DNA from 2 places in the Sulfitobacter sp. AS59 genome. Region 1 is predicted to be linked to the other one. Evidence: riboswitches for the same ligand, from Rfam matches in the RefSeq annotation. Region 1 holds a riboswitch; the other holds the start of a gene.
The links. Region 1 has a riboswitch for thiamine pyrophosphate ahead of thiB (thiamine ABC transporter substrate binding subunit). Riboswitches for the same ligand answer to the same signal wherever they lie in the genome.

Region 1 (3,405 bases):
CCAGCAACAGCAATACGGCCACACTGCACAAGGCAACGCCGATGGAGGTCACCGCCGATTGCCAGACGATTGCCGGTGTTACCAACAACCCGGCCAGCCCTTGCGCGATGATGGCGCCAAAAGGCAGCAGCAAAAACAGCGCGCCGATAGTGATGACGATCCCGTCTAGCAGTCGTTGGACCCCGCCCCGTGCATCCCAGCGTCGGCGCAGACGGTCTTGGCCGCCGCCAATGCTGACGTTTGGGATGATCCACAACGCAAAGAATGCGGCACTGCCAGCCAAAACAAGCTGTACCAAGGACAGCAAGGCGGCGCGGCTTAGGTCGAAATCAAACCGGAACGCCTGATAGATTGCCAGTTCGATGGTCGTGGCGCGCGGGCCACCGCCAAGGGTCAGCGCCACGGCAAAGCTGGTCAGGCAAATGACAAAGATAAGTGCCGCCGTTCCCGGCAAAATCTGCCGCAGCATCGGCCATTCGATTGTTTGGAAAACGGCGCGCGGCGTTAGATCAAGCTGTCCCGCCAATCGAAACCGTTCAGCAGGAAGCGTTTGCCACGCTTGCAACAAAAGGCGCGTCGCAAGCGGGAGATTGAAAAACACATGCGCCAGCACAACCCCGTGCAGCCCGTAAATCGATATCGTGGGCAGGTTCAAACCAGCGAGCGCCATGTTGAGCCAACCCGCCCGCCCGAATACCGTCAACAGGCCCAGAACCGCGACAATAACGGGCAGGATGAACGGCGCACCCAGCAAAGTCACCAGCAGGCCGCGCCCAACGAACTGTCTGCGGGCCAACGCGCGGGCAACAGGAACGGCCAGCACCGTTGAGATGCCAGCAGACAGCGCGGCCTGAACGACGGTAAAGTGGATTGCAGACCATTCAGCGGGGCCCAGGCCGCTGCCGTATTCTGCGCGCGTCAAAACGGCCCAAACTGCGGCAAGGATCAGCAAGACCACCAAAGCGGCCGCGCTGATCCCGGTTTTTGTACTTATTGCGAAAGGGCGGAGAGCCATTCAGCCAGCGCCTCTTTTCGGAGTGCAGGGACGGCTTCGTTCGGAATCAAAAGCGCCTTTCCGGGTTCGATGGTTTGGTCAAATGCGGCAGGCAGCCCACCTTCTGGCATAACCGCAGGATACATCCAGTTCGTTGTTGGCAGCACAGATTGAGCAGCATCCGACACCATGAATTCCATGAACGCGTCGGCCAGATCACTTTGATCACTGTTCGCCAGTTTGCCGACAACTTCGACCTGCATGTAATGACCTTCGTCAAAGGGGGCCGCGACCTTTGTTTCATCTTCTTCGGCGATGATGTGGTAGGCGGGCGATGTGGTATAGCTTAGCACCATATCGGCCTCGCCCTCAAGGAACAGGCCGTATGCTTCGGACCAGCCTTTGGTCACGGTGACGATATTGTCGGCCAACCCGTCCCATATTGCTGGTGCCTCATTGCCATAGGCCTCTTTGACCCACATCAGCAGACCCAAGCCGGGGGTGGATGACCGCGGGTCTTGGATGATGATTTTGATATCGCTTTCGCCCAGCTCGCGAAAATTCTTGGGGGGTGTCAGATCGGTATTGTGAACAAAAGCGAAATAGCCCCAATCATAAGGGATAAAGCTTTCGTCGTTCCACGCGATGGGCAGGTCATAGTCGGCGTTGATGTCAGTCGGTGCAAACAGGCCGGTTTTCTTGGCCGCCGCGATCAGGCTGGTATCCAGCCCCAGCACAATATCCGCGTCAGATCGCGTGCCCTCAAGCTTGAGCCGGGCCAGCAATGCGGGGCCATCCCCCATGCCAACGAATTTCAGATCGCAGGCGCAGGTTTCTTCGAACGCCTTTTCGATCACCGGGCCGGGGCCCCATTCGGCAACGAAACTGTCGTAGGTATAGACCACCAATTCGGGCGTGTCGGCCAAAGCAGATGTGGCAAGAAAAGTTGTGGCAGCAAGTGTAAGATACTTCATGGCATCCTCCAAAATGCGGCGTCAGAAAGCGTTGGAGTGATGTCCAGACCTTCCCTCCGCCGGTGTTAACCGGTTCAGGTTCTACGGGTCAGCTTTCGCAATCTCAGCACAACAGTGCCCCCCGAGGTATCCAAAGACGTAGGAGGCTTGTGCGCCCTTGGCAAGCCAAAACCCCTTGAGGCATGCCGCCACCCCCGTTAATGCGGAGGGCAAAGGAGCATCCAATATGTCGATCAACAGCTTTGGCCATCTTTTCCGCGTCACCACTTGGGGTGAAAGCCACGGCCCTGCCCTGGGTGCGACCGTTGACGGCTGCCCGCCCGGCGTGGCGATCACCGAAGAGATGATCCAGCACTGGATGGACAAGCGTAAGCCCGGCCAGAACAAATACACCACCCAGCGGCGCGAGGCCGACGAGGTTCGTATTCTGTCGGGCGTGTTCGAAGGGGTGACAACCGGCACGCCAATCCAGTTGATGATCGAAAACACCGATCAGCGGTCGAAAGACTATGGTGATATCAAGGACAAGTTCCGCCCCGGCCATGCCGACATCACCTATTTCCAGAAATACGGTATCCGCGATTATCGCGGGGGTGGCCGGTCGTCGGCGCGGGAAACCGCGTCGCGTGTGGCCGCAGGCGGATTGGCCCGCGAGGCGATCAAGGCGATTGCCCCAAATCTGCAAATCACCGGCTATATGGTGCAGATGGGTGCCCACAAGATTGACCGCGATGCGTTTGATTGGGACCAGATCGAGCAAAACCCGTTCTGGGTACCTGACGCCAAAGCAGCGGGGGATTGGGCTGATTATCTGGATGGCTTGCGCAAGTCCGGTTCGTCGGTCGGCGCGGTCATCGAGATAACAGCGCGCAATGTCCCTGCTGGCCTTGGTGCGCCGGTTTATGGCAAGCTTGATACCGATCTGGCCGCAGCGATGATGAGCATTAACGCCGTCAAAGGTGTGGAAATCGGCGAAGGCATGTCTGCCGCGATGCTGACGGGCGAATTGAACGCTGACGAGATCAGCATGGGCCCTGACGGTCCTGTGTATTCGTCGAACCACGCGGGCGGTATCTTGGGCGGGATCAGCACAGGGCAGGATATTGTGCTGCGTTTCGCGGTCAAACCGACGTCGAGCATTCTGACCACACGCAAGACAATCACAAAGTCGGGCGAAGATACCGAGATCATTACCAAGGGCCGCCATGATCCCTGCGTGGGTATCCGTGCGGTGCCGGTGGGCGAGGCGATGATGGCCTGCGTCTTGCTGGATCATATGCTGCTGCACCGGGGGCAGGTTGGCGAAAATCAGGGCATCATCGGCTAAGCTGGCCGAAAAGTTCAAATTTTTCGGTAGGCCGCGCGCGGGGTCTTGAACTTTGATCCGCAGGGGCGCAAGCATCCGGTATGGCAGCAACAATGACTGAACACCGCCCG
Region 2 (3,405 bases), on a different contig from region 1:
GCCGATCTCGACCACCTCTGCCTCTCCAAACGCAGGGTTCAGCGCATAGGCAGCGCTGAGCATTTCGAGCAGGGATCGAGTGGTGACACGTTGGCCGTTTCCGCCTTCGATCATCGTCGCCCCGACCATAAACACTCCGTCCCCGCGCGGCACGATGTAGAGCGGAACACGCGGATGCAGCATGCGTATGGGGCGGTTGAGTGTGACCTCGGGACAGGACAGGATCAGCATCTCGCCCTTAACGCCGCGCAGGTCGGTGACGCGGTCTCGGGCCTGAAAACCCCGACAATCTATGGTTAGCCCGCGCTGCGCTAAATCATCCGGATTGGCATCTCCCACCTCAAACGCCGCACCATCCGCAACCAGACCCGCACGCAATTGCGCCAAAGCCTCGCGCGGGGCCAGATGTGCCTCGTTCTCAAAGAACAAGCCCTTGGTAAAACGGCCCGCCAAATCAGGCTCCAGCAGCGATATCTCATCCGCGTCAACTTCGCGAAACGCTTGTGTGCGGCGGGCAAAGCGGTTGAGGTCTGCCCGGTCTCGGGCCGGTGAAACAACCAGCGTCCCGCTGCGGTGCACGGCACCAATGTTCGCCGCCCACCAATCCGCAGCCTCTTGGCCCAAACGCACAACGGGTTCTTCGGCGCTTTCGCCCTCGCAATAGGGGGCAAGCATGCCCCCTGCCCACCACGAACACGCCTGCGGGCCTAGGGCCGCATTGCGATCCACGATCCTGACATCGGCCCCCCGATCCAACAGTGCGCGGGCCACGCATAGCCCCGCAACGCCCGCGCCTATGATCGTGATCTTCCCCATTACCACTGGCCGTAAAAATGGTGCACGGGGCCATGGCCCTTGCCGATCTGCAACTGGTCAGCCGCTGAAATTGCGCCCTGCAAATAGCGGTGCGCGACCCACACCGCGACGTCCAGCTCCAACCCCTTGGACAGGTTCGCCGCAATCGCCGCAGAATAGGTGCACCCTGTCCCGTGGGTATTGCGCGTCGCCACCCGGTCTGCGGCCAGCGTCGCCAAGATGCCGCTTTCGTCGACCAAAACATCTGTGCAGGTGTCGCCCTCGGCATGGCCGCCCTTCATCAAAACCGCGCCGGGCCCCATGCTGAGCAGCCGCATCGCTTGCGCGGCCATGTCATCTGGGGTGCGGGCTGGTGCCTCGCCCAACAGCTGCGCCGCTTCGGGCAGGTTCGGGGTCACCAGCGTCGCAAGCGGCAAAATCTTGTCGATCATCGCGTCTATGGCCGACCGCTGCAGCAGCGTGTCACCCGTTTTGGCGACCATGACCGGATCAACCACAATAGGCCCCGCGAACCCCGCAATGCCCTTTGCAACCACATCAATGATGGGCACGGAAAACAGCATACCCAGCTTGATCGCACGTACATCAATGTCTGACAGAACCGCCTCGATCTGGGCCGCCACCAAATCTGCGGGCACCTCGTGAATGGCGGTGACGGTCGTCGTGTTCTGCGCGGTGATGGCGGTGATAACGCTGGCACCATAGCAGCCGTTCGCCGACATCGCCTTTATATCAGCCTGCACGCCAGCACCGCCGCCACTGTCCGAGCCGGCGATTGTCAGGGCGATGGGGGTTTGGGGTATCATTGCGCACATGTCTCCGTTTGGGCGGGACGTACGGACGCAAGAAAGAGCCTGCGATGTCATTCGCAGAATACCCGTTCCCTACGCCGGTATGACCCGGATCAGGTTCGACGGGTCGGTGCATGCACCTCTCAGCCCTAAGGCCCCCCGACGGATAATATTTCTGGTAGCTGACGACCTTAAAAAGCGCCGACTACACTCAAGGGCGGACGCTAGTTCGGCGCTTCCAAGACTGCAATAGGCTTTTGTGTAAGACTGCCGTTAATTCTGGGAAGGGCTTGGAGCCAAAGGTCAAGAACCAAACAGGCCTCAAGTAGCCGAAGGCGGTGGGCCAAGGAGCAGAATGGTGCGGGCGGTGGGACTCGAACCCACACGGGCACAAGGCCCAACAGATTTTAAGTCTGGTATGTCTACCATTCCATCACGCCCGCAGCGACGCGCACAATAGCTTGGTTGCCGGCAGTGTAAATGGTCAGATGTCGTCTCCGACCGGTCCAAGTGGCGCACCTTTGGCCAAAAGTGCGGCTTCTGACAGCCACGGGTTGTTTTCGACGGCAACAAGCAGCTGCGCGCGGGCCTCGGGGATGCGGCCAAGCCTCATCAGGGTCAGCGCCCTGCCCGCCTGTGCAGCCACGTGCAACGGCTGTAGTTCCAACGCAATATCCAGATCAATCAATGCGTTATCATAGTCTTCGCGCAGAAAATGGATATAGGCCCGTTGATTGTACCCTTCGGCATAATCCCCGCAATAGGCCACTAGGCGATCAAAATCAGCCAGCGCACCGACAAAGTCGAAAACATCGCGCTTGCGCATGCCGCGGTTCAACACTTCTTGGGCAGCGGCATCAGGTGCCCGCAGCCACACCTCCCACATCTCATTTGACAGGGCCTGCCCTTGGCGAAAATCACTGGCAGCTTGAGACTTTTCAAAAAGCTGCGTCAGCTCGGCTGTGATATCAGGCGGCGGCGGACAATCTGCTGCGAAAGCAGGGCCACAGATCAAAACAAGGGCAAATGAAAGGCGCATGCCCCAGTGGAGCGCAGCCGCCCCGTTTCAGTCAAGTCACATCTGCGAGCATGATTTCCTTAACCGCCTCCATCGCCACGTAGGTCGATGTATTGGACACGTAGGGCAGCGTGGTAATCGTTTCGCCCAGAAAATTCCGATAGGCGGCCATATCGCGGGTCCGTACCTTGAGCAGATAATCAAAGCTACCCGCAATCATATGAACCTGTTCGATCTCATGGACCTTAAGGACGGCGGCATTAAACGCCTTGAGCGCGACTTCCCGCGTGTCGCTCAGCCGGACCTCGACAAATGCAACGTGGTCCAGCCCTAGCCGGATCGGGTCTAGCAGCGCGCGATAGCCCAGAATAACGCCAGCAACTTCTAGCCGGCGCAGACGCGCCTGAGTGGGCGATTTGGACAGGCCGATCCGCTTGGCCAGATCAGTGATGCTAATCCGGCCATCTTCGGCCAGAACCGTTAGAATCGCCGCGTCAAAGCGGTCCATCTTGAAATCATCATTTGTCACGTCGAACACCCAATTTTAAATCGGTTTGCCTAGCAAATAGCGGGCAATCAGTCACTCTTACTTCAAATTGCGCGCTAGACTAGTCCAATTAAACATAGGAGCCCAAAATGGCACGTGATTCTTCCCCGATTTTGCGTCATCAAATCGATGCAGGCACCTACGCCGATCAGGAACATGTTCTGCGTGAACTGATCCGAAACAGCCAGTTGTCGCCTGAAGATCGGGTAGAGATCACCAAAGACGCCGCAGAT

Region 2: another riboswitch for thiamine pyrophosphate. It lies ahead of thiD (bifunctional hydroxymethylpyrimidine kinase/phosphomethylpyrimidine kinase); the one in region 1 lies ahead of thiB (thiamine ABC transporter substrate binding subunit).

The regions. Positions count from the first base shown of each region.
Region 1 is NZ_JBBMQK010000004.1:135,732-139,136, forward strand. Features, by position in the region: gene WNY39_RS10725 (thiamine/thiamine pyrophosphate ABC transporter permease ThiP) at 1-1,015, opposite strand, end outside; gene thiB (thiamine ABC transporter substrate binding subunit) at 991-1,968, opposite strand; TPP riboswitch at 2,003-2,102, opposite strand; gene aroC (chorismate synthase) at 2,195-3,295, shown strand; gene WNY39_RS10740 (DMT family transporter) at 3,376-3,405, shown strand, end outside.
Region 2 is NZ_JBBMQK010000002.1:337,349-340,753, forward strand. Features, by position in the region: gene WNY39_RS05900 (FAD-dependent oxidoreductase) at 1-816, opposite strand, end outside; gene thiD (bifunctional hydroxymethylpyrimidine kinase/phosphomethylpyrimidine kinase) at 816-1,622, opposite strand; TPP riboswitch at 1,681-1,779, opposite strand; tRNA gene WNY39_RS05910 (tRNA-Leu) at 1,964-2,050, opposite strand; gene WNY39_RS05915 (hypothetical protein) at 2,092-2,646, opposite strand; gene WNY39_RS05920 (Lrp/AsnC ligand binding domain-containing protein) at 2,678-3,133, opposite strand; gene putA (bifunctional proline dehydrogenase/L-glutamate gamma-semialdehyde dehydrogenase PutA) at 3,262-3,405, shown strand, end outside.